Regions from separate parts of the Ensifer sp. PDNC004 genome, predicted to be linked through region 2. Evidence: predicted binding sites of a transcription regulator. Region 2 holds the regulator's gene; each other region holds the start of a gene.
What was found. The regulator LexA, encoded in region 2, represses DNA repair genes until DNA is damaged. The targets are predictions, from matches to a motif close to TGTTCNNNNTGTGTTCNG.

Region 1 (9,591 bases), on a different replicon from region 2:
CCGCAGGGATGAGTGGCTTCAGGCCGGGCAGGTCGGGTTGGCATCAGCGATGATGGGCGATCAGTCGATCGAGCAGCTGGGCAACAGTATCCTCGACTTTCTGGCGCCATATGCCGGCGCCGTTGCCGGAGCGATCTTCATTCGCGGTGACGGTTCGTTCCAGCGGGCTTGTGTCCGTGGCGTTCCGCCCGAGGCGAACCTGCCAATGACTATTCGGCCTCGCGAAGGTCTCCTGGGCCAAGCGGTTGCGGAAGGGGGGGCAATCGTGGTCGACGATGTCCCGGACGGCTACCTGACCTTCGGTTCCGGGCTTGGGATGGACAAGCCGCGCCATCTCGCGATTCAGACGGGCAAGGTCGACGGGTCGGTGAATTCGGTGATCGAACTCGGCTTTCTAACGCCGATCGACGAGACGATCGTCACCCTTCTTGATCGCGCGTCGGAGGCAATCGCGACTGCCGTGAAGTCAGCAACCTATCGCGGCCAGCTCCACAACCTGCTGGAGGAAACGCAAAGGCAGTCCGAGGAATTGCAGACGCAAAGCGAGGAGTTGCGCGTTTCCAACGAGGAGCTCGAGGAACAGGGGCGGGCGCTGAAGGAATCTCAGGCGCACCTTGAGCAGCAGCAGATTGAACTTGAGCAAAACAATGCTCAGCTGGAAACACAAGCCCAGCGGCTCGAGGTTCAGCGCGATGAACTGGAGCGCGCAAACGTATCGATGTCGGCCAAGGCGAAAGAACTGGAGCAGGCAAGCCGATACAAATCCGACTTCCTTGCCAACATGTCCCACGAGTTGCGCACGCCACTCAACTCTTCGCTGATCCTGGCCAAGCTGCTTGCGGACAATCCAGACGAAAACCTGACCCAGGAGCAGGTGAAGTTCGCCAAGACGATCCAATCCTCGGGCAATGATCTCTTGAACCTGATCAACGATATTCTCGATCTCTCCAAGATCGAGGCCGGGCATGTGGAAATCCGACCGGAAACCGTGTCGCTCGAGCGATTGGCCGGCAACCTGCGCCAGGTGTTTCTGCCGTTGGCGACCGAGAAGAAACTCGGGTTCTCCGTTGAACTTGCTGAGGAATGCCCCGTCAGCATCGAAACCGATCCGCAGCGGCTCGAACAGATCCTCAAGAACTTGATTTCAAACGCGATCAAGTTCACCGAGGCAGGCAAGGTCACCTTGTCGATCGGGCCTGCGGGCGACGGCAAGATCAGCTTCCGCGTCAGCGACACCGGGATCGGGATTGCGCAGGAACACCAGAATGCGATCTTTGACGCGTTTCATCAGGCCGACGGCACGATCAGTCGCAAGTATGGTGGCACCGGCCTCGGCCTTTCCATATCTCGGCAATTGACGCGGCTGTTGGGAGGAGCGATCACGCTTGATAGCCAGGTGGGCAAGGGTAGCACCTTCGCTTTCTCGATCGCTGAGCGATACGAGCCAGCCAAACAAACGCCTCTTGAACCACGCGCGCGTTCGCTCCCGATGGCGGGCACCGCCTCAAAGGTGCCTGCAGCAACGCCAGTGCCGATCCGCCGGATCGATGACGACCGCGACGTTCTGAGCGATACCAGACGTGTGTTGCTGGTCATCGAAGATGACGACACTTTTGCAGCTATCGTTCGCGACCTGTCGAGGGAAATGGGGTTCCAGGCAATTGTCGCGGCAACGGCCGAAGAGGCACTCTCACTTGCCAAGGAGTTCATGCCAAGCGCCATCGTACTCGATATCGGGCTGCCGGACCAATCGGGCCTGGCCGTGCTTGACCGGTTGAAGCATGATGTCTTGACCCGTCATATTCCCATCCATGTCGTGTCGGGCAGCGATCATGCCGAGAGTGCTTACTCTCTCGGGGCCGCGGGCTATGCCATCAAGCCCGTCAATCGAGAAGAGCTGTTGAAAGTTCTGCAAAAACTTGAGGCGCGTTTTACGAAACAGATGCATCGCGTCCTGGTCGTCGAGGACGATCCGGTTCAGCGCGAGGCGGTCGCAAAACTGATCGGTACCCAGGACGTCGAGACGGTGACCGCGAGCACCGCCGCCGAATGCCTTGACCTCCTCAAGCACCAGACTTTCGACTGCATGGTGCTTGACCTGTCGTTGCCTGACGCGTCCGGCTATTCGTTGCTGGAGACGTTGAGTTCGCAGAGCGCCTATGCCTTCCCGCCTGTCATCGTTTACACCGGACGCGAACTCTCGGCGGATGATGAGCAGAAGTTGAGGCGATACTCGAAGTCAATCATCATCAAGGGGGCGAAATCCCCCGAGCGGCTGCTCGATGAAGTGAGCCTGTTCCTGCATCAGGTGATATCGGAACTGCCGGACGAGCAGCAAAAGATGATCCGCAAGGCGCGAAACCGCGATGCGCTTTTGGAGGGCCGTCGCATCCTCGTGGTGGAAGACGATATCCGAAACGTCTACGCGCTGACCAACATTCTTGAACCGCGCGGCGCGATCGTCGAGATCGCCCGCAACGGGCGCGAGGCGCTGGACGCCCTCGAAAAAGCGTCATCTGGCTCAGGGCGCCCGATCGAACTCGTGCTGATGGACGTCATGATGCCCGTTATGGATGGGTTGGTCGCAACCGCCGAGATTCGAAGGAACCCGGCTTGGAGGAAGTTGCCGATCATTGCGCTGACAGCCAAGGCGATGCCGGACGATCAGGAGCGCTGCATCGAAGCTGGCGCGAATGATTACATGGCCAAGCCGCTGGACGTCGACAGACTGCTGTCGCTGGTGCGCGTATGGATGCCCAAATGACCGAAGCCGCCGCGGTTGAAAAGGTGGAAGACATCGAAATCCGGCTGCTGCTGGAAGCGCTGTTTCTCAAATACCACTACGACTTTCGCAACTATGCGTTGGCGTCGATCAAGCGACGGCTGAAGAAGGCCCGCGAACAACTGGGGTTCGAAACTTTCTCGGCGATGCAGGAGGCACTTCTGCACGATCAGGCAATGCTGCCGCAATTGCTGCGCTTTCTGACGGTTCAGGTAAGCGAGATGTTTCGTGACCCCAGTTACTTCCAGGCGATCCGGGAAAAGGTCGTTCCCCACTTGAAGACCTACCCTTCCTTGAAGGTTTGGATTGCTGGCTGCAGCAGCGGCGAGGAGCTTTACTCGCTTGTTATCCTGTTTCGGGAAGAAGGCCTCGAAGATCGAACGATCTTCTATGCCACTGACATCAGTCATGAAGCGCTGGAGGCGGCCGAGGCGGGCGTCTATACCCTCGACAGAATACAGCTTTTCACCGAGAACCATCGAAAATCCGGCGGAAAGTCATCGTTGTCGGACTATTATCAGGCGGCGTACGGCAAGGCGCTGTTCGATAAGACCTTGCGCCGCAACGTCGTGTTTTCGGACCACAGCCTGGTTACCGACGCTGTTTTTGCAGAAATGCACCTCATATCGTGCCGCAACGTCATGATCTACTTCGACCGCGCGCTCCAGGACCGAGCCGTGGGTCTTTTCAAGGACTCGCTCGCCCGCAAGGGTTTCCTTGGGCTCGGCGCCAAGGAGAACCTGCGATTTTCCCTTCATGCCGATGCGTTCACGGATTTCGTGCGTGAGGAGAAAATCTACCAAAGGCGTGCCGAATGACGCCCGCAAAAGCCCAAGCAGTGATCATTGGCGCGTCGGCCGGGGCCGTCGAAGCGCTTTCGGCCATCCTGCCGGCGCTGCCGCGCAGCTTCGCGCTGCCCGTGATCGTGGTCGTTCACATTCCATCGGACAGACCGAGCCTTATGGTCGACCTGTTCCGTGCAAAGTGCCTGTTGCCTGTCGAAGAGGCCGAGGACAAGCAGTCGCTCGAGGCCGGCACGATCTATTTTGCGCCGCCGGACTATCATCTGCTCGTGGAAACGGACGGCAACCTGTCCCTCTCTTCGGATGAGCCTGTCCTCTTTTCCCGCCCGTCGATCGACATACTTTTCGAAAGTGCTGCCGATGCCTTCGGGCCGGCTCTTGTCGCGATTGTCCTGACCGGTGCCAATCGTGATGGGGCGGATGGCCTGGCGGCAGTCCATGAAGCAGGCGGGACGGCGATCGTGCAAAACCCTGAAGGCGCCCACGCTCGCGCCATGCCGGAAGCCGCAATCCAGTCTTGCCCGAGCGCTCTTATCCTGACGCTCGATGCCATTGCCGAATACTTGAAAGAGGTCTGAGAATAATTATGGAGCCCGTCCCGTTTCTACTGGTCGATGACCTCGAGGAAAACCTCCTGTCGCTGGAGGCGCTGCTTCGCCGCGACGATCGCCTCCTCATGAAAGCGCGGTCCGGTGATCAGGCGCTTGAGATCCTGCTTCGACAAGACGTAGCGCTCGCGCTCGTCGATGTTCAGATGCCAGGTCTCGACGGTTTCGAACTTGCCGAGCTGATGCGCGGCAACGAGCGCACGCGGCACATTCCCATCATTTTCGTGACGGCCGGTATCGCAGACGGCCAACGCCGATTTCGCGGCTACGAAGCTGGCGCGGTGGACTTCATTCAAAAGCCGATTGAACCGGACGTCCTGGCCAGCAAGATCAACGTGTTCTTCGAACTTTACCGGCAGCGGCAGCAACTTGCCGCCCAACGAGATGAACTCGCTGCCCAGGCGCAGGCGCTCAAACAGGCAGCGGAGCACAAGGATATTCTGCTGCGGGAAATCAATCACCGGATCAAGAACCTGTTCAGCCTCACCGCCGGGTTGATCTCGGTCAGTGCCAGGCAAGCCGAAACCGTCTCCGATCTCGAGGCTGATCTGCGGTCGCGGCTGCACGCGCTGTCTCGCGCTCACGAGCTTACACTGCCCGAGCTTGTTCGGGAGGACAATCGTGCAGAGATTGCGACGACGGTTGTAGCCCTGTTGAAGGCAATCGTTGCACCACACGACCACGCTCACGGTTCTCGTGTCATGATATCCGGATCGGATGCTCCGCTCGGCGACAAGGCACTGACGTCCCTTGCGCTCCTTCTGCACGAGCTGACCACCAACGCTGTCAAATATGGCGCCCTTTCCGTACCCGCGGGGCAACTGACCATCGACGTTTCGACCATCGACGAGGAACTTCACGTCAAGTGGAGTGAACACGGCTCACATCCGTTATCCGAGAGTTCCGAAAGGACGGGATTTGGCACGACGCTGGAGAAAGCGGCCGTTCTGGGGCTGAACGGATCGCTGGTGCGAAATTGGCGGACCGACGGACTTTGTCTGGCGCTTCGCATACCGCTGGCAAGCCTCAACAACTGAGATCTGCATCGCCTCGTTGCCGGGCTGCTTACGCCTTAAAGTCGCGACCGGTGAGGGGCAGCAACGCGTTGTCGTTTCGACTGGGATCGAGTAGCGTCGCGCTCAACCGCAGGAGAAGGCCTATGATTGCCGTTGAGTTGTTCCCAAAATCGTTGGCCGCAGCGGTGCGTGCGTTGATGTCGTCAGGTTCGGCATAGATAAGCGCGCTCACTGTTCGGCTTTGGACACCTGACAGATCAGAAAGCCGAAAAATGCTCATCGAAGCAATTGATGATGATTTCATCGCGATGCCTGGAGGCGTCGTGCGCGAAGGCCTGTACCTTGCCGCAGATACTGTGATCGCTCCGCCAGAGGTGATGGAAATGCTGCGCAACCTCGCTTTCGAAACAAGGCGAAGTTTTGCCCCGTCGGCTTGGTGGATCGTACATGATGGCGAGATCGTTGGTCTTTGCTCTGTGATACGGGTTTCGCCCGAAGGCGATCTCCATATCGGTTACGGGGTCGCGCCAAGTCGCCAAGGCCGCGGTTTTGCGACCAAGGGTGTGCGCCAGATGCTTGAATGGGCGTTGCATGATCCGCGGGTCACGCACGTCTCGGCAGAAACGGGCACGGAAAACGTGGCCTCTCAGCGCGTACTTGAAAGCAATGGCTTCCTGCGTACGGGGGAGCGCATTGATGCCGATGATGGTCACGTGATCTGCTGGCAAATCCAGGTAGCTTGAGGCAAACGGGTGACGCTCCAGGGGAATCTCCTGGAGCGTCATGCCCGATACGGTCTCAGCGTTTGTTCTCGCTACCGCCAGTTCGAAGTGCTGCGTTCAAGGTCGTTCGTGTTCTGAATTCCGCGGGCTGGAACATTCACAGAACTTTGCTCTGTCGCAACGCCTGTAAGCGGCCTATAAGACACGAATGGTTCAGCGAGCTGGAAGTGCAGATCTCCCTCTTCATGGCGGCAGGGTTCCTCCTTGGCTCGGAGACCGCATGACGAAGCTCGGGACGATCATCGCCGAAGCCATCGTCATCGAATATGGCCGTGACGAGTTTCTGCGTCGGCTGGCCCATCCTTTCTGGTTCCAGTCCTTCGGCTGCGTCATGGGCATGGATTGGCACTCTTCCGGCATCACGACCAGCGTCATCGGCGCTCTCAAGCGTGGTCTGGCTTCTCGTTCCCGGGATCTCGGGATAAGCGTCTGCGGTGGCCGCGGGCGGCATTCGCGGCAGACGCCCGACGAACTGATTGCCATCGGCAACCGCGTCGGCTTCGATGGTGCCGGGCTTGCTGACACCAGCCGGCTTGTTGCAAAAGTCGACAGCGCGGCTGTCCAGGATGGCTTCGATCTCTACCTTCACGGCTTCATCGTTGCCGATGACGGCAAATGGGTGGTGGTGCAGCAGGGCATGAACGGCGATAAACGCCAGGCCCGGCGCTATCATTGGTTCTCCGAAGGTGTTTCGAGTTTCGTCAACTCTCCCCATGCAGCGATCGAAGGAAGAGGGCAGGGGGAAATCGTCAATCTCGCAGACAAGCGGGCCGCCGCCTCGCGCAATGGGCAGCTTGATCTTTTGGCGTCGCTTGGGCCGGACCGAATTGTCCGGGAAGTCGTTGCTCTGGATCCAAAGGGAAGGTCGAGAAAGGTTGATCAGCCTTTGCTCCCGCATCTCGTGATGCCGGCGCACCACGATGTGCGGGAGGAAAACGTCAACATGCGACGGCTGCATGCGACACTTTCTGCGGCCGCCGATCGCGGCCCCGAAGATTTCGAGCAGCTGTTGATGGTTCCGGGCGTCGGTGCCCGCACGGTCAACGCGCTCGCGATGGTGGCGGAGGTCGTCCACGGCGCCCCTTGCCGTTTCGCCGACCCGGCGCGGTTTTCGCTTGCCCATGGAGGCAAGGATCGCCATCCGTTTCCCGTGCCGCTCAAGGTCTATGACCACACGATTGCGGTCATGCGATCGGCAGTGACGAAGGCGCGGCTGGGACTTGGCGAGGAGCTGGAGGCGCTGAGGCGTCTGGACGACCAGGCACGGCAGCTCGAGAGATACGCCACTGGCCCGGACCTTAAGGAAATCGTTGCCGGAGAGTTTCACCGTTCGCCCGAATTGGGCGGCCGCAGCGTGTTTGGATTTGAGAAAACAGAGGGACCGGCGAGCGAGCCGAAGCAACTGGATCCGACATACCGGCGAGACGGCCGTCGTCAAACACGCTGAAAGTCGCTTGGCCGGCATCGACGGTTTCGTCGGCGTTCCCAAAATCGATCGGCGCGCGTGTCCTTTCGACTTCGGAGTCGATGGATGATGCCACGCGAGCGCTGGTTTTGGACGCGGCTAGACGAACCGGGTAGCCCGCCTCATTTGCGCACACTTTCCACCATCGCACACATTCGCAGCAATTACCTTACGCGGCTTTGTCGCTCGATGTTGGCGGTCACCGCGGCCGCCTCTCGGCCGATTTCCCGGAGCAGGCCGGTGACTGGATTGTGGAAGCCGACCAGATAAAGGCCGAGTTCGGCGGACTGCCGCGTGACGCCGCTTGTTCCGGGGCGAAGGTTCGCAGGCAGAAATTTCTCGAAACTTGGCCGGTAGCCGGTGGCAAGGATGACGTTGTCGAACTCTGCCTGTCTGCCAGAAACAAAGATGACGCCGCGCTCGGTGAAACGCGTGATGGCAGGTGCCACCTTGATGTTGCCGGACTTGATCGCTGCAACAGTGCCGACATCGATGACCGGGATGTGCCCGGCAGCGACCTGCTCAAGGATGCCATGCTTTGGTCTGACGATGCCGAATTCTTCAGGCTTGCCCAGCGCAAAGTCGAGAATGATCGGGAAAAACGCGTCGTTCACCGCTCGCGGCAGCAACCGGGTGGCCATTGCAACCATCTGGATCGGTACGCCGAAGAGCTGTCTCGGCACAATGTGGACGCCGTTGCGTACCGACAGGGTCGGCCGGGCGCCGAACTCGGCAAGGTCGAGCGCAATCTCGGCCCCGGTGTTGCCCATGCCGATCACCAGTACCGATTGGCCAACGAAGGGGGTGGCATCGGCATAGTCAGCGCTATGCAACAGGCTGCCGGCGAAGGTCCCCATTTCGGGCAGATTGGGAACGACGGGCTCGGCATTGTTGCCGCTGGCGATGACGACGTGGCGAGCGGACACGGTTTTCGTGCCGGTCTCGACGAGGTAGTTGCCGTTCTCGCGGCGGATGGAGTTGACCGTCTCGCCGAAGTGCGGCCGGAGCGCGAAACGCGCGGCGTAGGCGTCGAGATACTCGACCATCTTTTCGCGCGGCACGTAGCGCGGATAGTCCTCCGGGAATGGCATGTGCGGCAACGAGGAGAACGCCTTGACCGTATGCAGGTGCAGGCGCCGATAATGACGTCGCCAGGCCGGCGCGATCTCGCGCGCCTTTTCAAGGATAATGAAATCGAGACCCGCCCGTGTCAGGCAGGCGCCGACCGCGAGGCCTGCGGGCCCGGCGCCGACGATCACAACATTGGTGTTCACGCGAAGGCCACTCCCACCAACGAAGATTATTTCGGTAAAGGCTGCAGAACAAGTGGCAGGTCGCCGCCTTTAGGAGCTTTCGGTCGATGCGCCCTGATCGCGAGCCGTCAACTGTGACGGGGCGCAACACAGGGTGGCATCATAGACATTGCCAGTCGCGGACGCAGCCGGGCAGGTGAGGGCGAGGCCCTGATCACTCGCCCTCATGTCTCGATTGGCCACCGGCTAGCTCGCATCCGCTACGCGTCGCGGTGGCTATTGCTTGTGGGCCGGATGACCTTGATCACGGCGCCATGCTGTTGGGCGCCCGCGCCGGCATCCTGGGCCTGCTGAAAGATATCGGCCGCCAGCCGTGGAAACGCGTTGCTGATCCCGGTACGCTCTGCATATTCGGCGAGCCAGCCGAGGTCGGCGGAAATCGTCTTGATGGTAGCCTCGGCGCTGTCGAAGCGGTTTTCGGCCATGGCCTTGCCCATCCTCAGCATGTCGTCAGCAAACATTGGCGCGATCTCAGCCATCATGTCGCCAAACACGGCCGGATCGATGCCTTCTGCTTCGCATACAGCGGCACCGTGGACAAAGCCGAGCCAGTGTCCGGCAAAGTACGCGAGGCCGGCATTGGCCAGCGTCGCCGGGTGGCCAATGTTCGTACCTGCATAGTTGATGTTGCCGGCCAGTGTCCTGAGCAAAGGCTCAGCGGCGGCAAACGCTTTCTCGGAACCGGCGACTGTGATTGCGGCCTCCGGACCGCCGATCTGGCGTGGCCAGGCAGCGATGGCGCCGTCAATATAACGCGCGCCGTGGTCTCTGATCCAGCCATCGAACGAGCGGGCATGGTCAGGTGTGCCGGAGCTGAGCTGG
Region 2 (9,591 bases):
GAACTCGAAGGCGGTGAAGGGGCGATTGCGCGCTACTTTCTGAAGAAGCGGTTCTGACGTCGGAAAGTCACGCTCCGAAGAAGCAACCGCGTTTTCTGCCCTCCGAAAGCAGCAGCATGCGGCGGCGACACGATGCACGACCGCCGACGCCGCCGGACAGCGAGTGCCTTGTTGCCCTACAACGCGTTTAGGGTCACCCGAATCGCCGGCTGCTGTTGACGTCCTTGCCGATGATCTCCCGGATAATGGTCAGGGTTTCCTTGGCCGCCTCCTTGGGCGCAACTGCCGTATCGGCGACGTTGCCGACCAGCTTCGTCATGTCGTGATCGATGTCCTTCTCCGCCCAGCGCTTTCCTTTGGCGACGGTAATGTAGACCGAGTAGGCGTGGTGCATGGTTCCGGGCCGCTCGCCGATGATGTGGAGAATTCCTCGAAACGTGTTGGGATCGGCCTCGGCAAACAACGTCTCGCCGATCCTATAGCCGGCCCGCACTCTGCCGCTGGTCACCAGGATGTTCTTGTCACTCACCGAGACGCCGGCATCGCCGAGCAACCTGCGCATTTCCTCCAGATAGGGCGAAAGATGGCCCTCATCCATGATGGCCTTGGCGTTCAAACCATCTGAAATGACGATCTGGCCCATGGGCATATCGCCTTTCCGCGACGTCCTGATCGGCTTCGATAGCCTTGATTGAGTCCGGGCTCAGCGTTTCACCGGTGGTCGGGTGCGCGATGTAGTCGTTCCTATCCTTGGACAGGGTGCGAACCGGGACGACACTGAGACTGGGTTTTACCGGCCAGTCTCCGTTTGCGGCATGGAGATCGGTATGGCACACGCCCGTTGCTTCGTATTTGACCAGGATCTGCCCCGACTGCGGCGTGGGCACCGCCAATTCGTCGATCATCAGCGGTGCGCCGAATTGCCGGACCACGGCCGCCTTCATCATTTGAGCCATTTGCCAATCCTCCTCCAATCGCCGGGCCACGGAGAGGTTTCTGATGGGAACAGCGGGCCGGCAGTGGCCTATCTCACATACGAAATTCGTGTAATTGGCGCGGGCATCGTGGCGTTCACAAGCATGGCCCGGACGGCATTTCATGGTTGGCGTGTACCGCCGACACTTCAACGAGGCTCACGGAGCGCCATCGTCCGGTTGCAGGGTAAACCCGCCGGCAGAGTTCGACAATGGGTGGAGTTCAGAAGCGGTTCAGAGAACGACGCCTCGCTTCGCCTAGCCGGATCGAGCAACACTTATCGGGCAACGACGTTCGAGCGGGCGTGCTGGCGCGCGTCTATTGACAGGCTCGGCGGCCGTCGTGTTGACTGGATGGCACGGGGCCGTAGCTCAGTTGGGAGAGCGCCGCAATCGCACTGCGGAGGTCGAGGGTTCGACTCCCTTCGGCTCCACCAAGGCAAACAGAATTGAGCCAATTGCCGAAGCACTGCAGGAGCGGCTGACTTGTAATCAGCAGATCGCAAGTTCGAGTTTCTCTGGGGACAACACTCGTCCCGGCCACCGCCCGGCCTTCGCGCAACAACGCCCGCTCACGCGCCCCTGTTTTCAGAGGCTGAACGGATCCCGTGCCGAGCGTTTCCCGCTCGGTGCATTGAACGGATCCGCCTTCTTCTCCTTGGACTTGCGGCCTTCGTCGGCGATGATCTCGTCGACTGCCTTCTGGCACTTCATCAGCTCTTCGGCCGCGGGGCCAGTGCCGCGCAGGCTGAGATTGGCGATCACGCGATCTTCGAACGCGATGGCCAGGCCCCGCTTGCGCACGAAGCCCGTCAGGAACTCGGCGTCGGTGACGTTCACGAACAGAAACTTTCCGCTCGCATCGCCAGCAGCGGTCGCCGAAGCGCTCCAGGGCTCGGTCTTGTCGAAGCGGAACGTCAGGTCGTATTCCTTGCCGACCTCGAGCGACCGCCAGTCGTCGCTGGCAAAGCCCATGTAGAGCGGCGACTCGGAGCCCTTGGGATAGAACCCGAGCCGCAAGGTGACGCCGCCGTCGAATTCCGACGATATGAAGCAGGAGCCCTCCATCGAGGTGTCGGATGCAACGGTCCAACCGTCGACGTCCTTCCACTTGATGATTTCGGACTCCTCGGCCGCGGCCGATCCCGCGGCGATCAGACAGCTTACCAATCCGACCAGCAATCTACGCATGCAAAACCCCCGTTTGCCCGCATTTTGATAGGTACCCGCGCCGCTGTCGAGGGTACCGAGCCCGATACCAGCAACATTTTAGGAATATTCACCTCTCTGCGGCAAGCGGACGCGCCCATCACATGGCGAAAGGATCTTTCGACGACTTGGTCTGGCCGCCACCGGCAAAGGGATCGTTGTTCGGGCCAGTGCCACCGGCGCCGGCAAAGGGATCGTTCGCTGCCCCCTGCCCGCCATTCGGGATCAAGGCGCTAACCGCCTCCTGACATTTGAACATCTCGCTCACCGCCTTCATCGAATCGCGCAGGCTGAGGCTCGCGACGACGCGTCCCTCGAAGGCCAGCGCCAACGTGTTCTTGCGAACGAATTCGGTAAAGAAGTCGGTGTTGGAAAAGTTCACGACGAGGGCCTTGGCGCCGGTAAGATCGACGCCGAATGCAACGGCCGGCCACTGGCGACCACGGTCGAGCTGCAAGGCGACGTCATATTCCCGCTGCGGCTCGATGGATTTCCAGTCGGCATTGCCGATCGAAAGAAACGCCAGGTTCGCCGACCCCCGCGGATAAAAGCCGATACGAAGGATCGCGCCTGCATCATAGCTCGTCGCGGCGTAACACGAGCCTCCCAGGGAAGGATCGGAACCCACCGTCCAGGCGTTGATCCGCTTCCAGATGTTCGAACGCCCATCTTCAGCAGACGCCGCTCCGGCCGTGAGCAACAGACCGAGCACCACCAACGACAATCTACGCATGCAATTACCCCACTTTCCACGCAAAGTTATCTTTTTTTGACCTCCTGTCGAGACGGTGAAGCCTCTTCCTCGCAGGGATTCTTGCGCATCCCCCACCCCCGACCCTAGAGCCGATACTGCCGGTGCGTTCTTCGCGCGTCGCAAGAGGAACGGTCAAGATGAACTCGAGGTGGAGCGGCTGGCGCAAATCAGACACAGCCTGCAGGCAAAGAGCTGTTGAACACGGCAGAGTGATCGCCATGCTTGCTGGACTTCGGAACGAAAGCACGGTTCACATCGTTACCCACCCTGTAGTGCCACCCCTTCATCAAGTGGACAATTCCCGTGCTTGCCGCCCTGCTTCTCGCTTCGATAGTCGCATCGCCCAATATGCCTGACGTCAAGCTCAGCGCCGCGACGGTGGATGAACTCCAGACCGATTTCGAACGGGCCGTGCCGTGCCATCAGATCGATGGACGCAACGTGTGGAAGGGCGCACTGGCGTTCTACATCCAGTCCTTCGTTTATGACGGCGACACACCCGTCGCGACCGACGCCGCCGACGCGGTGCTGCCGGAAGACAACAGCGCAGAGACGGTGAAGGAGTTCGAGGACGCCTGCTCGACCTCGCAAGCGACCTAAATCTCTCCTCATAGAGCCCCGTGATTCGCTCGAATCAGCTGCGCGACTGGCGTCATCCGGCGCGATTTTGGCACGCAACCGTCGCCGATAAGCGCCCTGCTCCCGCAAAAGTGACCGATCGGCACCCGCAGAAGCGGCCAATCGCCTGAATTCACGAAATTTTAGGCACTTGCGGAACACATATGGAACAGATAGTGTCTGTTCTTGATTTGTTTCACGCCTCTGGAGCGACGTGCCATGCTGACCCGCAAGCAACAGGAATTGCTTCTGTTCATTCACGAACGCATGAAGGAGTCGGGCGTACCGCCGTCATTCGATGAAATGAAGGATGCGCTCGACCTGGCGTCGAAGTCCGGCATCCACCGTTTGATCACCGCGCTCGAAGAACGCGGCTTCATTCGCCGGCTGCCGAACCGGGCGCGCGCGCTCGAAGTCATCAAGCTTCCGGAAGCCTACGCCGCCGGCCAGCAGCAGCCGCGCAGGGGCTTCTCGCCGAGCGTGATCGAAGGCAGCCTTGGAAAGCCGCCGGCGGCCGCTCCTGCTGCGCCGAAGCCCGCCCCGGTTGCCGAAAGTACGTCCGTTTCCGTCCCGGTGATGGGGCGCATCGCTGCAGGCGTTCCGATCTCGGCGATCCAGAACAACACCCATGACATCACCGTGCCGCTCGACATGATCGGCAGCGGCGAACATTACGCCCTTGAAGTGAAGGGCGATTCGATGATCGAGGCCGGCATCTTCGACGGCGACACGGTGATCATCCGCAACGGCAACTCGGCCAATCCCGGCGACATCATCGTGGCGCTCGTGGACGACGAGGAAGCGACGCTGAAGCGCTTTCGTCGCAAGGGCGCGTCGATTGCGCTCGAAGCCGCCAACCCCGCCTACGAGACGCGCATCTTCGGACCAGATCGCGTGAAGATCCAGGGCAAGCTCGTCGGGCTGATCCGCCGCTACCATTGAATTCCAGGCAGAACACCGAATCAAAAAAGAGCCTCGCCAAGGAAATTGGCGAGGCTCTTTCCATTTCGGGTGACCTGAAATCCAGATCGCCTATTCGTGGATCGTATATTCGCCGAGCTCGCAGAGATCCTGCGTGTCCTCGGTCGTATCGAGGGCCGAGCCCTCCTCGAATTCGAATCGCATGTCGTATTTGCAGACGTCCCGCCCGTCGGCAATGGTGATCTCCATGCTCTCGCCGGGGTTCAGGACCTGCCGACCGAAAACATCGTCTTCCCACTCATTGACGCCGACCGGCGACGTATAAAAGTTCGTCAGTACCACGCTGGTGTTGTTCTTCAGCTGGAAAACCAGGTCGTCAGCGTGCGCCTCAATAGCGGTCGCCGCAAAACACGCCAACGCCGTCAGGATCAGTCTCTTTTTCATTGATGCCATTGCCTCCGTTCTTAATGTTGACGGACGCTACCGATGCGGCTGATCTCAGCGGAGTCATCGCTCCCCCTCTACCGATTTCACCGAAGCGATAAGATCCGACGGAGGCATAGGAGACGTGGCTTGCGCGGACGTGGGGTCGCGAAACGACCCGCGCTGCCCTAGGGCAGAACGTCAAACCAACTTAAACGAGGTGAAAATATTGGAGGCCTCGCCCGGAACAGTAGAAATGCGAAATATCAATGGCTTGCGCGAGCGCGCTGCCACACTTGGCTGAAATATTTTCATTGAAAATTCAAAGGCGGCTGCCACACCCTGCCACACTTTTCTTACTCTGAATCGGTCCGCGGCAACTCGTCCAAGGTGAAGAGTGGCAATGCGTTGTCATCCCTTTGTTTCACGCCCTTGAAGGATGGATGCCGCAGCTTCCCGTCTTGTGTCCATGCCCGGTACTCGATGTCCGCGACGAGCAGAGGGTCGGTGAAGACGGCTCCCTTGCGCTTCAGCGCGACCGGCGGCCGCGTTGCCCGGATCGTGTCGAGCACCTTGCGCAGGTCCACCGATTCCTTATTGCTCCACCCGGTACCGCAGCCGCCGACATAGACGAAGTTGTCGCCCTTCCTCGCCGCCAGCAGCAGCCGACCGATGGCGCCTGGCATCGTCGAAGGCTCATAGCCGATGATCACGAAGGTATCGCGGCGCGCACATTTGATTTTCAGCCACTCCGGCTGACGGCCCGATCGATAGGGCTTGTCCCGGCGCTTGGCGACGATCCCCTCAAGGCCGAGTTCGCACGCCGCGCGGAAGAACTCGGCGCCGTCCGCCGCCACCTCCTCGGAGAACCGGATCGCGCCCATCATGCCGGCGACAATCGGCTCGAGCAATTGCCGCCGCTCGGACAACGGCAGCCACCGCAGGTCGCGACCGTCGAGACATAGCAGGTCGAAGGCATAGAAGATGATTTCGCTTGCGTCGTGCGCGCTGGGCTTCTTGCCGACCGCACGCTGCAGCAGCCCGAAATCTGACCTGCCTTGATCATCGAGGACGACGGCCTCGCCGTCTATGATCATGGGAGTGTGCCCGAGCTCGCGCGCCTCGGCGACGATCGAGCCGAACTTCGGCGTCCAGTCGTAGCCGCCCCGCGTTATCGCCCTCACCTCTCCGGGCTCGACATGAACCGCGAGCCGATATCCGTCCCATTTCACCTCAAAGGCCCAATCCGGCCCCTTCGGCGAGTTGTCGACGAGGGTTGCGACGCATGGCTCGACGCGCCGCGGCATCGGATCTGCTTGCGGCCCGGTTGACGGGGCTTTCTTCGCTGTTTTAGCCATTCCGCGTTAACGCAAGAAACAGCGAAAACGTCTAAGCCGCGCCTCGCCTTTGATCACCGTCGGCCGGCGGCATAAAGACGACGGCGACGCGCCGAGAGCCGCAGCGCGGGCAGCGCAGCCGGGAAGCGAGAATTGCAAGGGGAAAGTCGCGACCGCGCGTGGAAACGAGCGTCAGCATGTCGAGATCATAGCTCCAGGTGCACTCGCGAATAGATTTCAGGCCCTCGCGCTTGCCATAGGCACAGCGCGCCTTGAGGCGCCATCCGAGGCTGAAAGCTTCGCCAATTGTCTCGACCATTGGGTCGAAATAATATAAGAACAAACGAAGAACAACAATTGACGTTTGCGCTCCCCAGAATTCGGGAGAACCAGCAAAAGGCAGCACCGTGAGCGACGAGGGTACCGCGACAAGAAGATCGGCCGAGGGGCCGTGGGTTCACCTCTGCGAACAGCCCGGCTGTACGAAATGGGGCGGCTGGGGCTTCGCCATCGGCAAAGGCTCTTCGAACTGGTTTTGCTATGAACACAAGCCGGCAGTCTGGCCGCCGGCAAAGACGGCCTACCCCATGTCCGATCATAAAAACCTGGATCAAGGCATCTACATCGGCCTTGTGACCACGCGCGAGCCGATAAAGCGGGCGTTCGCCGGGACGGGCCAGTCGCGACGGCGAGAGAAAACTAGTGCCGCGGCAATCGCGCGCTCCATCGTTGAGAGCATCCTTAGAAACCACAGGATCGAGCGCGGCGGCGAGCCGGTAGACGAAGCCGAGATCATTGACGTCCTGACAGAGGAACTCTGGAAGGTGCCGGAGCAAACCGCCAAGGATCTCGTCGGGGTCGACGCCAACAAAAGGGACGCCGCCAAGGCCGCGATCACCCAGGCGTTGCTGGCGGCGCTGCTCGATCGATACGATTGCACATTCTTTATGCCGGAGTATCGCAGCATGGGAGCTTCAACCCATAAGGGGCGATGAAATGATGAAATTGACGGTGGTGGCTGGGGTTTTGCTGGCGTGCGGGGTGGCCAAGGCAGCGGAACCACTGATTGGCCGCGCATCTGTCGTCGACGGGGACACCATCGACATCGGGAAAACCAGAGTGCGCTTCAGCGGGGTTGACGCGCCGGAAAGCTGGCAGAGGTGCCGTGACGGGGATGGGGGAGAGTATCGGTGCGGCCATGCGGCGGCGATGGCTCTTGATCGGTTCCTCGCTGCTTCCCGACCGACCCGGTGCGAGTTAGCCGGACGCGATCGTGACCGACGTATCGGAACCTGCTTTCGCGCCGATGGGACCGACGTCAACCGGTGGCTGGTCGAGAACGGCCACGCCCTGGAATGGCCGAAATACAGCAAGGGTGCGTATGCAGACGCGCAGCGCTCGGCGCAATCGAACGGTTTGGGGATCTGGCGGGGAGAATTTCAGTTGCCCTGCGAGGTGCGGGCGAAGCGCTGGAAGCGGGAAGCGCGATGCGATTGAGCGTCACCTGAGCCGTTGAATCCAGTTCACGCAGCGATATCTAAAAACGTCGGATGAAACATCACCGAGGCATCGAGTTGGGTCGCGACCACCGCCAAATCGACCCCGAAGTAGGCATCGGCCATATCCGGTTCCGGGACCTGGCCGAATGGGAGATCATCGGCGCCCGGTGCGCGCAGTGCGGCTACAGCAACTGGCTTGACCGCTGGCAGCTTGCAAAGAAGTATGGCGCCGAAACGCCGGTCGCCGTTATCCGGCCACACCTGCGCTGCGGCAAGTGCGGCAATCGAGACGGCAACGGTTTGAGACTTGGTGCGATCAATCGCAACGCCTGAGAGGTGCAGCGAACTAGGCGGCGTGGCTTCTACTTATATTTGGAACTGTCAGGCATTTTAGACGTTCCTGTAATGCCGTGCCCCACATCCCCTGTGGCTTATCGGCGGGCTCCATATTTCCCCCGCAATGGAGCCCCTGCGCCTAGCGCACTCGGTGGCCTCGTCGAGAATGGCGGGGTCATTGTGGTTATGCATCGCCCCCGTCAATCTTTCGAATTGATCCGACCGCCTTTCTTTTTTGGCCATCGACTTCCTCAACGTACTCACCTGTTGGTGTGTTGCGTTGTCATCAATTCGGCGCATACTTCATCATCGCTGGGCAGTTCCCAGGGCCCCGACGACTGGAAGATCATCAAGCTTTCGCCCCAAGTACAGGAGGTCGCGCGATGTCTACCACGACCCATTCAACAACACTTTCCCCCCACGATATAGACGAAATCGACCACATCTTCGTGGACATGCTGCGCTCGCTCGGCCTAACGCGGAATAGTGAGGCCGCAGAAGCAATCGCAAGACGCATCATCAACTGCTACCAAGGGGGCGATCGGGAGAGCGGCGCTCTCCAACACATCATCGACTACTATCAATCGGCGGCGTTACGTCAGACACCGGCACAGACCAAAACTGAAGCGATCAATCGATGGGAGAATGAAGGTGGCGCTCTCGCACGCTTACCGCATGAGCGCTTACTGATATGGCCCGCCCCGCTTCATTCATAGGAGGCGTCGGTGCACATACCTCCAAAATTGGCAGTTCAACACCTTGGGTCTCGCGACGTTGCTTTGATACGGAGAGTTTTCAAAGCGGCATGTTCGAAAACTCACACCCACCACATCAGCAAGGATGCCGACCGACTAGCAAAGTTCATCTGCGATGAATTCAGGTTCGGAAACAGAGATGAAGCTTCCCTTCTTGAATGTGCGCTCTGGTTCGGCACCGCCCGTATTCCGCCGGCGACAAGGGACGTCTCAACCGTCGACACCCAAGTTGCTGCGACACGAGAGGGCAGAGATCGGGTAGGCCTGCGGAAAACCGGCGTGCCCAAAAGCCAAGGCTAGATACGCTCCCGAAAATGCGCCACCGCCACCCACGTAGCGGCCGGATTCGCGATTGGGGCCCATTTTTTTTGCGAAGGCAGGAACTCAATAACGCCGTCGGCGCTTCTCGCCTGTGGCAGCCCTGAGTCCCCCGATCAGCATAACGCCTTCACGATCCGCCCGGATCTGAAAGCAACGACAGTGCCCCAATGGCCTCGCTCTCCCCGGCGAGGCCATACTTTTTGGCGGGGACAGCTTTGCTCCTTTGAGGAAAAGCTTCTTTCCCGCCCACCCACAATCTGGCATTGTGCGCGGCCGAGAGGGGGAAGCTCATGTCCTACGATTGGGAACGCGCCAGGCGGCGACGGTACAGGAACGCGCGGCTCTGGCTTTTGATTGCCGTAGCAGCATGGCTGGTCGCTCTCGCTTCAGCGCAACGGCGGCAGGTATGGGCTGTCCCGCCGCGTCGAGCGTGGTCATGGTAAC
Region 3 (9,591 bases), 830 kb from region 2:
GGTGACGAATTCCGGAATGCGGGCGGGATCGTCGATCTCGCCCACCCATTTGGCGACCTCGGTAAAGGCGCGGCGGTATTCGATTTCCTGGAAGGCCTCGCGCTCGCGCGCCTCGCTCTGCACCTGGCCGATGAAGAGGATCATCGGGATCGAATCCTGCTTGGCGACATGGAGGCCGGCCGATGCGTTGGTCGCGCCGGGGCCACGGGTCACCATGCAGATGCCGGGCTCGCCGGTCAGCCGCCCCCAGGCGTCGGCCATCATCGCGGCCCCGCCTTCCTGGCGGCAGACGAGCACGTCGATGTCGGTGTCGTAGAGCGCGTCGAGCACGGCGAGATAGCTTTCCCCCGGCACGCAGGCGATGCGCTTCACCCCGTTGGCGACGAGCGCGTCGACGATGAGCTGACCTCCAGTTTTCATGATATTCCTCCCGATGGTCTTTCTTTTGTTTTCAGATTGGCTTTTGTTTTCAGATGGCTGTGTTGTCAGATGGCTGGCGACACCGGAGCGACGCTCGTGTCCTTGTGCACGCGGCGCTCGCGCCAGATGATGTAGAGGCCGGAGCCGATGATGATGGCAATGCCGAGCCACTTCAGCGCGTCGGGCAGGTCGCCGAAGACGAGCCAGCCGAAGATCGTGGCAGAGACGATTTCGAGATATTGCAGCGGCGCCAGCACCGAGGCAGGCGCAGCGCGATAGGCATAGACGCCGAGCACGCCTGATATGGTGGCGGTGACGCCGACGCCGAGCAGGTAATACCAAGTGTAACCTTCCGGCCAGACCGGATCGAAAATGCCGGAGCCGGTGCCTTCGCCGAAATAGAGCAGCACGAGACAGAAGAGCGCGCCCCAGACGCCGGCGTGAAACTGCATCGACCAGGGGTCCTCGTTCTGCGCCACCATGCGGGTAACGAGCAGGAACACGGCAAGGCCGAAGGCGGCAACGACAGGCAGTAGGGCAATCCAGCCGACTTCCTGCATGCTCGGCTGGATGACGAGCAGCGCGCCGAAGAAGCCGACGCCGCAGGCGGTGTAGCGCCGCCAGCCGATGGTCTCCCTCAGGAATATGCTGCCGAGGATCGTCAGGATGATCGGCTCGACGAAGAAGATCGCGATCGCATCGGCGACCTCCATGACCTTCAACGTGGTGATGAAGGAGAGCATGGTCACGACCAGGAGCCCGCCGCGCAACGCGTGCAGGCCGGTCTTCTTCCAGGTGAGATCGAACAGGCTGCCACGGACAAGCACGATCGGCAGGATGAAGACGACCTGCAGCAGAAAGCGCACGGCGGTGATTTCGGCTGACGGGACGGTGGCGATCGCAAGCTTGGCGAAGATGTCGATCAGCGGCGACAGCAACACCGAGATCACCATCAGCGTCAGCCCGAAGGAGATGCGGTTGTGGTCGGCGGCGATCCTGGGAAGCGACATGTCGGCCATGATAATTCCGGTCAGCGCCGCCCTGCGACGGCGCGCAAGCACCAGGCGGCAAAGTCTGCCGTCGCCTGTTCCCGGCCGATTTCGTTCAGCGTTTCGTGGCGCATGCCGTCATAGACGGTGACGGTAACGTCTCTGAGGCCCGCCGCCTTCATCTTCGTGCCGAGCCAGCGGATGGCGTTGCCCATCTCGGTCGACGGATCGGCGCTGCCGCCAACGAGATGGATGGGCAGGTCTTTCTTCAGCCGCGCCAGCCGCTCGGGCCGGGGGCCATCGAAGGACAGCCGGAACAGGTCGAGCCAGAGCGAGACGGTGGCATCGGAGCCACAGAGCGGGTCGGCGGCATATTTCGCGACCTCGGCATCGTCGCGCGACAGCCAGTCGAGATCGGTCTTGCGATCCTTGATCGCGCCGCCCCACATGCCGAAGGTGAGCTTGGTCAGGAGCGGGCTCGGCACGTCAGATCCCTTGAGCGCCTTTTCGACCTTCAGGATCGCCTGCCCGCCGCGGCCGGCAAGGCCCGGGCGGAAGTTGGAGTTCCAGACGGCGAGCGCATCATAGAGGCCGGGATCGGTCTCGGCGGCGTTGAGCGCAATCAGCCCGCCCATGGAATGGCCAAAGAGGATGACCGGCAGACCCGGATGGGCGGCGGTCGCGATCGCGCGAATGGCACGGATATCGGCAAACACCTTGTCGAGGCCGTCGCGGTTGGAGAACATGCCGAGCGGCGCGTCGGGCGCGCGCGTCGCGCCATGGCCGCGATGGTCGTGGGCATAGACGTGGAAGCCGTGTGCTGCCATTGCTTCGGCAAAGCGGGCATAACGACCGGAATGTTCACTTAGGCCATGGCTCAAGAGAAGAATGCCGCGGGCATCGGCTGTTGCCGGCACGTGGCGCCAGCTCAAGCTGGCACCGGTCGGGCTTTGATGTGTCTTCACCTGCCCGAACATCTCTACTCCCGGAAACAATCGACAGACCTCAGCGATTTCAAATCGATTTGCACGGCAAAGGCAATCGCCGCTTGTTGATCGTTGCGCATGAGGTCACAAGCGATTTGACGGCAAGCGCATTAGGAGTTGCAATTTTCCCGTTTTGAGCGATATTCGTTCCTGTTTTGTTTTCTCGGGAGGATGCCATGATGAGTTTCTTTAAAGCGATGTCGGGTTCTGTGGCGGGCGTCGTGGCCGCGTTGGTGCTGTTGCTTGCGCCCGCCGCCTTTGCTGCCGGTGAGGAACGCGCGGACCAAGGGGCTGCCGAAGGGACTGCGAGCCGAACCCAATATGTATTGGCGGTCAGCTGGCAGCCCGGTTTCTGCGAGACACGGCCGCAGCGCAAGGAATGCGAGAGCCAGACGGCGGAACGCTTCGATGCCACCAACCTCTCGCTGCACGGCCTGTGGCCGCTGCGCAAGAGCTATTGCGGGGTCGCGGCCGAGGTGCGGGCGACCGACCGCAAGGGCAGTTGGCTGGAGTTGCCGAAGCTTGCCATGGCCGACGACACGGCGGCGCGGCTGCTGATCGCCATGCCGGGCGTGCAGTCCGGTCTCGACCGGCACCAGTGGCTGCGAAGCGGTACCTGCCAGAGCGGCTCGGTCGACGACTATTTCTCGGTGCAACTGCGCATGCTGGAAGAGCTCAACCGCTCGGCGGTCGGGGCACTTTTCCGCCAGCGTGTCGGCGCGGAACTCGATGAGGCGACGATCAAGCAGGCCTTCGACCAGAGCTTTGGCGCTGGCGCCGGCGACCGGGTGCGCATGCGCTGCCAGACGGTTCAGGGCCGCAGCATCATCACCGGGCTGACGATCGGGCTCACCGGTGACGTCATGAAGGCGGCGACCCTCGGGCCGCTGATCCAGGCGGCGGGCGCGACCGAGTTCAAGTGCGCCAAGGGTATCGCCGATGCCGCCGGTCGCGGGTAGGGCGTTTTGCCCGGTTGGGCATGTCAGCGCTTAAGGTGCGGCCTTCACGGAGCCGGCTTGTGGCGCCTCCCGGTGCGGCATGCCGGGCGTGCCGATTGGGATGCTCGTTTTGGGATAGGCGGGGGCGGATGCCTTTGATCATTGCCCCCTTCCACTAATTCGCCTACATAGCGGGCAAATTTCCTTATCCCTGCGGAGCATTCCCTCATGGCACGTCAGTTCATCTATCATATGGCCGGGCTTAATAAGTCCTACGGCGCGAAGAAGGTTCTCGAGAACGTTCATCTGTCGTTCTACCCGGACGCCAAGATCGGTATTCTCGGCCCGAACGGCGCCGGTAAGTCGACGGTTCTACGCATCATGGCCGGCCTCGACAAGGAGTTCACCGGCGAAGCCTGGGTGGCCGAGGGTGCGACCGTCGGCTATCTGCCGCAGGAGCCGCAGCTCGATCCGACGAAGACGGTGCTTGAAAACGCCATGGAAGGCGTTGCCAAGAAGAAGGCGATCGTCGACCGCTACAACGAACTGATGATGAACTATTCCGACGAGACGGCGGAAGAGGGCGCCAAGCTCCAGGATATCATCGACAGCCAGAACCTCTGGGATCTGGAAAGTCAGGTCGAAATGGCCATGGAAGCGCTGCGCTGCCCGCCGGGCGACGCGGAAGTCACCAACCTGTCGGGCGGTGAAAAGCGCCGCGTTGCGCTCTGCAAGCTCTTGCTCTCGCAGCCGGACCTGCTGCTCCTCGACGAACCGACCAACCACCTCGACGCCGAGACGATCGCCTGGCTCGAAAAGCACCTGCGCGAGTATCCGGGCGCCGTGCTGATGATCACCCACGACCGTTACTTCCTCGACAACGTCACCGGCTGGATCCTCGAACTCGACCGCGGCCGCAGCATCCCCTACGAGGGCAACTACTCGGCCTACCTGGTTGCGAAGGCCAAGCGCATGCAGCAGGAAGGTCGCGAAGAGGCGTCCCGCCAGAAGGCGATCGCTCGCGAACAGGAATGGATCGCATCCAGCCCCAAGGCTCGTCAGGCCAAGTCCAAGGCGCGTATCCGCTCCTATGACGAACTGGTCAACGCGGCGGAAAACCAGCGTCCCGGCGACGCGCAGATCATCATCCCGGTCGGCGAACGTCTCGGCCAGGTGGTCATCGAGATGGAAGGCGTCACCAAGGGGTATGGCGATCGCCTGCTGATCGACGGCCTGTCGCTGAAGCTGCCGCCGGGCGGCATCGTCGGCATCATCGGCCCGAACGGCGCCGGTAAGACGACGCTCTTCCGCATGATCACCGGCCAGGAACAGCCCGACAGCGGCTCGATCCGCATCGGTGATACCGTGCACCTCGGCTATGTCGACCAGAGCCGCGACGCGCTCGACGGCAACAAGACCGTCTGGGAAGAAATCTCCGGCGGTGCTGAAGTCATCAAGCTCGGCAAGCACGAGATGAACTCGCGCGCCTATTGCTCGACCTTCAACTTCAAGGGCGGCGACCAGCAGCAGAAGGTCGGCAACCTCTCTGGCGGTCAGCGCAACCGCGTTCACCTCGCCAAGATGCTAAAGAACGGCGGCAACGTGTTGCTGCTCGACGAACCGACCAACGACCTCGACACCGAGACGCTGGCAGCGCTCGAAATCGCGCTCGAAAACTTCGCCGGTTGCGCCGTTATCATCAGCCACGACCGCATGTTCCTCGACCGCCTGGCAACGCACATCCTCGCCTTTGAAGGCGACAGCCAGGTCGAGTGGTTCGAAGGCAACTTCGAAGACTACGAGAAGGACAAGATCCGCCGCCTCGGCCCGGATTCGGTCAACCCGAAGCGCGTTACCTACAAGCGCCTGACGCGCTAACTCGCAATCGGCGCCGCCACGTTGCGGCGCGGGAGTATGCGGCGTCCGTTAAAGCGGGCGCCGCACGAATGGTTCAAGGAACGGGCGAGGCGCAGGCTTCGCCCGTTTTCCTTTGCCACCGATCGCTAAATCCGGCCAAGGGCTGTTTGCGTACGGGGTTCGTTTGTCGCCGTGGCCGCGCCTCAGCCGCACTTGCAGGACGCTCCGGAGGCGTGGCGAACCGCTCGGCAGTTGCCGTCCCGATGCCGGACGCGAGCAGGGCGTTTGCGGGTTTTTGTGCCGCTGCGGCGAGGCGGGTAACCAAACAGGGCGCGGCGTGTCTGGGGCAGGCCGAGGCCCGGATAGCGGGGCTCGCTACCGGGAAGGGTGTCAAGTCTGTCTCGAGTGAGTGGCGTTGCCCTTCTTCGGATGGTGAAGCAGGCCTGTTGAGACGGCCCCTGCAGGCCTCCTGACGTGCCGCCTGAAGCATCGCTTGTGGCGCATGGCGTCCATGCACAAGCTTCTATTCCGCCGGCGCCATTGTTTGGTCTCTCCGCGCAAATCCGCTTGCGTCACCACCGCAAATCACATAAACATATCTTTATGTGTTGATGGGGATCGCTATGGCTCTGCAGAGAGAACTGGGTCTGGATGCGTTGGTGGACGTGCTGAAGGCGGCGGGCGAGCCGACCCGCATGCGTCTCGTCGCGCTTCTCGCCGCCGGCGATCTGACCGTCACCGATCTTACCGAAATTCTCGGTCAATCGCAGCCACGCATTTCCAGGCATCTGAAGCTCTTGGCGGAGGTCGAGCTGATCGACCGCTACCAGGAGGGCGCCTGGGCCTATTTCCGCCTCCGTCAGGACGGTGCCCGGGTCGGGCTCGTGCGGGCGATGCTGGCTTCCGCTTCGGCCGACGACGCGGTGCTTGCGCGTGACGCGGCCCGGCTCACCACCTTGAAGAAGGCGCGGTCGGAAAAGGCGCAGGCCTATTTCAGCCGAAACGCCGCCGGTTGGGACGAGCTTCGCCGCCTGCATGTCAGCGAGCGCGACGTCGAGGCGAAGCTGCGCGAGATGGTCGGCGACGAGCCGGTCGAAAGCCTGCTCGATCTCGGCACCGGCACGGGTCGCATCCTGCAGCTCTTCGAGGGCCTCTATCGCCGCGGCATCGGCGTCGACGCCAGCCGCGACATGCTGGCGGTGGCGCGCTCCAATCTCGACCGTGCCGGCATCACCAAGGCGTCGATCCGCCATGGCGACATCTTCAACCTGCCGCTCGATGGCCAGACCTTCGACCTCGTCACCATTCACCAGGTGCTGCATTTCCTCGAGGAGCCGGAAGCGGCGATCGCGGAAGCCGCGCGCATGCTGATGCCGGGCGGACGGCTGGTCATCATCGACTTCGCGCCGCATGGGCTTGAGCATCTGCGCGACGAGCACGCCCATGCGCGCCTCGGCTTCTCGCACCAGGCGATGGCCGATTGGCTGGCGAAGGCTGGCCTTGTGCTCGAAAAGACCACGGATCTTTCGCCTGAGGGGGCGAATGATGGAAAACTGACGGTGACGATCTGGCTCGCGCGTGATCGGCGGGCCGTGAACGAGAATGAAACGCCGCGGCCGCGTGTCCAGGCGGGGGGAGTATGAATATGACGGCACAGACGCTTTACCCGGCCGAACGCGGCAATCTCCGGCTCTCCTTCGAATATTTCCCGCCCAAGACCGACGAAATGGAAGCGCAGCTCTTCCAGACGGCAGACGACCTTTCGGTCTTCGGCCCGGCCTTCATCACCGTCACCTACGGCGCCGGCGGCTCGACCAAGGCGCGTTCGCTGACGACGGTCCGGCGGCTGATCGCGGAGAGCGGCTTTGCCAATACCGCCGCGCACCTGACCTGCGTCGGCGCGCCGAAGGCGGAAGTCGATGCGGTCATCGACGAGTATCTCAGCTTCGGCGTCCGCCACTTCGTGGCGCTGCGTGGCGATCCGCAGGGTGGCATCGGCAGCACCTACCAGCCGCATCCCGAGGGTTACGCCAGCAGCACCGACCTCGTGCGGGCGATCCGTGCGCGTGGCGACGACATCGAGATTTCCGTCTCCTCCTATCCGGAGAAGCACCCGGAGAGCCCTGACGTGGCCGCTGACATCGACATGCTGAAGCGCAAGGTCGACGCGGGCGCAACCCGGGCGCTGACCCAGTTCTTCTTCGACAACAACGATTTCGAGCGCTATCTCGAAAGGGTGCGGCGCGCCGGCGTCAACATCCCGATCGTTCCGGGCATCCTGCCGATCAACAATCTGGCGCAGGTGCAGAAGTTTGCCGGCCTCTGTGGCGCCACCGTGCCGGAGGCGATCGTTACGCGGCTCGCGCATCTCGAGGACCAGCCGGTCGAGCGCTTCAAGGAGGCGACGCACATTGCCGCCGAGCAGATCGTCGATCTCGCCCGGCGTGGTGTACGCGACTTCCATATCTATACGATGAATCGCACGCCGCTGGTGACAGCCGTGCTGGATCTCGTCGGTTTCGAACGGGTCGGCGTGGAAGCGGCGGGCGCGATCGATGCACCGCTGATGGTGGCGGCCGGCGCGGCCGCCTGACTGTCGCCCGCACTTTTGCGACGGGCGAGGGCCGCTCCGCTGTCTTGAACTTGCGCATGGCTGCGAAACGCCCTCGCGTTCTGGCAGGCCTCGACGATCGCCGTGGCGCTTTATATGGGTCCATGCCCGTTGAGGCTTGATCGGCTGCGGGTCGCAGCAACGCGCCGCTCGCTACCGCATCCACCAAAAGGAAAGCGCCCGAAGATCGATCTTCAGGCGCTTTCTCGTTTGTCGCAGCGTCTAGACCTTAAGCTCTCTGGCGGTCTAACTGGCTTGGTGCTGCAAAATGGTTTCCCGGAAATTTAAGTCCCTATTCGGTTTGGACTCTCAGCGGCCGCTCCTTAGATGAAGAGCATCGTGGCCACGAATACGAACGCTGCACTGATCATGAGGACATTCAGCGAATGTGTAAGGCCCATGGAAGACCCTCCCTGCGTTAACGCGTTAAAACATAGGGCGAAATCACGACACGTTAAAGGGAAACTTGTGCTGCAGTGCGAAATGCGTGAGCCGGCGCCGCCTTATTCACAGGTCTATAGTTCTGATTTCATTTAAGTTTCCTGGCCGCCACATTTTTTTCACAATCGCTTCGGCAAGGTTAATATAAACGTTTGTAACCGTGCGTGAGTGGCTCGGAGCGGGACGAAAATCGGCTGTCGATTCCCCGCAAACCTCGTCCTTTTCACGCGGTGCGAAGCACTTCAGGCGTGTGGGCTTTCCTGCAACGCCGGGGGACAGAATGTCAGGCGACCCGCCTGAACCGCAGGATCCGACCGTCGAGCACGGCGAGGCCAAGGGCGATCAGCACCATGCCGGCAAAATCGGCCGCCTGCAGCGTCTCGCCGAGAAAGAGGTAGCCGAGCAGGATTGCGCTTGGCGGCACCAGCAGCGTGACCAGCGAGGCATTGGTGGCGCCGGCCGCACGCATGATGCGGAAATAGAGGATGTAGGCATAGGCTGTCGAGACCAGCGCCAGTCCGAGGATCGACAGGATCACCTCGACGGGCGGCATCGGCAAGAGCCAGGGCGTGTCGGTAAAGGCAGCCACGGGCAGCGCGATCAGCGTCGAGGCGGTCAACTGGCCGGCGGCCGTCACGGGAGGGGCGAGATCGCGGAAGCGTTTGCCGTAGGTCGCCGCGAAACCATAGCTGATGGCGGCAAGCACCGGCAGCAGCAGCGCCCAGAGCGGCACGCTGCTTGTGGTGCCGAAGAGACCGGCAACGGCGCTCGGCCCGATCAGGACGACGGTGCCGGTGAGCCCGAGCAGACAGCCGGCGATCTTGGCGGAACTCAGCTTCTCGTCCTCGGTCGCCATGTTGGCGATGATCACCGTCCAGACCGGGGTCGTGGCGTTGAGGATCGCCGCCAGTCCGGCGCCGATGTGGGTTTGTCCAAGGAAGATGAAGGCGTGTGGAATGGCGTTGTTGATCAGCCCCATCAGCGCGAATTCGCGCCAGCGGCCGGCAAGCGCCTCGTACATGCCGAAGCGGCCGTGGATATAGATATGCAGCGCCAGGGCTGCCAGGCCCAAGCGCAGGAACACCAGCGTGAAGGGCGGCACATGCGCGACAGCAACGCGGGCGAAGAAGAACGATCCGCCCCAGATCAGGCCGAGCAGGGCAAGCAGAGCCCAGGTCCCGGCGCTCATCTGATTGCCATCGACGGTGGTTCGCGCATTCATGGTGATGCCTATCCGTGCTGATTGTGTGCTGGCCGTCAGTCTTCCACCGCCGGGTGGACGCCGTGGCGCAAGCGCCTGGGTACCGCTCCCGGATCGGTTGTGCTCCGACACATGATACATAGCCCGG

Region 1: JVX98_RS28690 (DUF763 domain-containing protein) is a predicted target of LexA. The motif match lies at 6,081-6,098, and genes of this name have one in related genera.
Region 3: JVX98_RS08610 (ribonuclease T2) is a predicted target of LexA. The motif match lies at 2,541-2,558, and genes of this name have one in related genera.

The regions. Positions count from the first base shown of each region.
Region 1 covers NZ_CP070354.1:69,088-78,678, forward strand. The annotation lists gene JVX98_RS28665 (response regulator) at 1-2,764, shown strand, start outside; gene JVX98_RS28670 (protein-glutamate O-methyltransferase CheR) at 2,761-3,600, shown strand; gene JVX98_RS28675 (chemotaxis protein CheB) at 3,597-4,163, shown strand; gene JVX98_RS28680 (response regulator) at 4,172-5,230, shown strand; gene JVX98_RS28685 (GNAT family N-acetyltransferase) at 5,482-5,952, shown strand; gene JVX98_RS28690 (DUF763 domain-containing protein) at 6,140-7,438, shown strand; gene JVX98_RS28695 (NAD(P)/FAD-dependent oxidoreductase) at 7,621-8,730, opposite strand; gene JVX98_RS28700 (NAD(P)-dependent oxidoreductase) at 8,970-9,591, opposite strand, start outside.
Region 2 covers NZ_CP070353.1:978,560-988,150, forward strand. The annotation lists gene JVX98_RS12665 (GNAT family N-acetyltransferase) at 1-57, shown strand, start outside; partial or broken gene JVX98_RS12670 (ethanolamine ammonia-lyase light chain EutC) at 194-776, opposite strand; partial or broken gene JVX98_RS12675 (zinc-dependent alcohol dehydrogenase) at 768-956, opposite strand; tRNA gene JVX98_RS12680 (tRNA-Ala) at 1,336-1,411, shown strand; gene JVX98_RS12685 (hypothetical protein) at 1,563-2,165, opposite strand; gene JVX98_RS12690 (hypothetical protein) at 2,284-2,940, opposite strand; gene JVX98_RS12695 (hypothetical protein) at 3,241-3,537, shown strand; gene lexA (transcriptional repressor LexA) at 3,775-4,497, shown strand; gene JVX98_RS12705 (hypothetical protein) at 4,588-4,920, opposite strand; gene ligD (non-homologous end-joining DNA ligase) at 5,256-6,206, opposite strand; gene JVX98_RS12715 (hypothetical protein) at 6,644-7,231, shown strand; gene JVX98_RS12720 (thermonuclease family protein) at 7,236-7,733, shown strand; gene JVX98_RS12725 (hypothetical protein) at 7,811-8,068, shown strand; gene JVX98_RS12730 (hypothetical protein) at 8,455-8,787, shown strand.
Region 3 covers NZ_CP070353.1:145,836-155,426, forward strand. The annotation lists gene JVX98_RS08595 (thiamine pyrophosphate-binding protein) at 1-420, opposite strand, end outside; gene JVX98_RS08600 (DMT family transporter) at 486-1,430, opposite strand; gene JVX98_RS08605 (alpha/beta fold hydrolase) at 1,451-2,386, opposite strand; gene JVX98_RS08610 (ribonuclease T2) at 2,575-3,354, shown strand; gene ettA (energy-dependent translational throttle protein EttA) at 3,562-5,211, shown strand; gene JVX98_RS08620 (metalloregulator ArsR/SmtB family transcription factor) at 5,814-6,833, shown strand; gene metF (methylenetetrahydrofolate reductase [NAD(P)H]) at 6,836-7,783, shown strand; gene JVX98_RS08630 (DMT family transporter) at 8,526-9,464, opposite strand.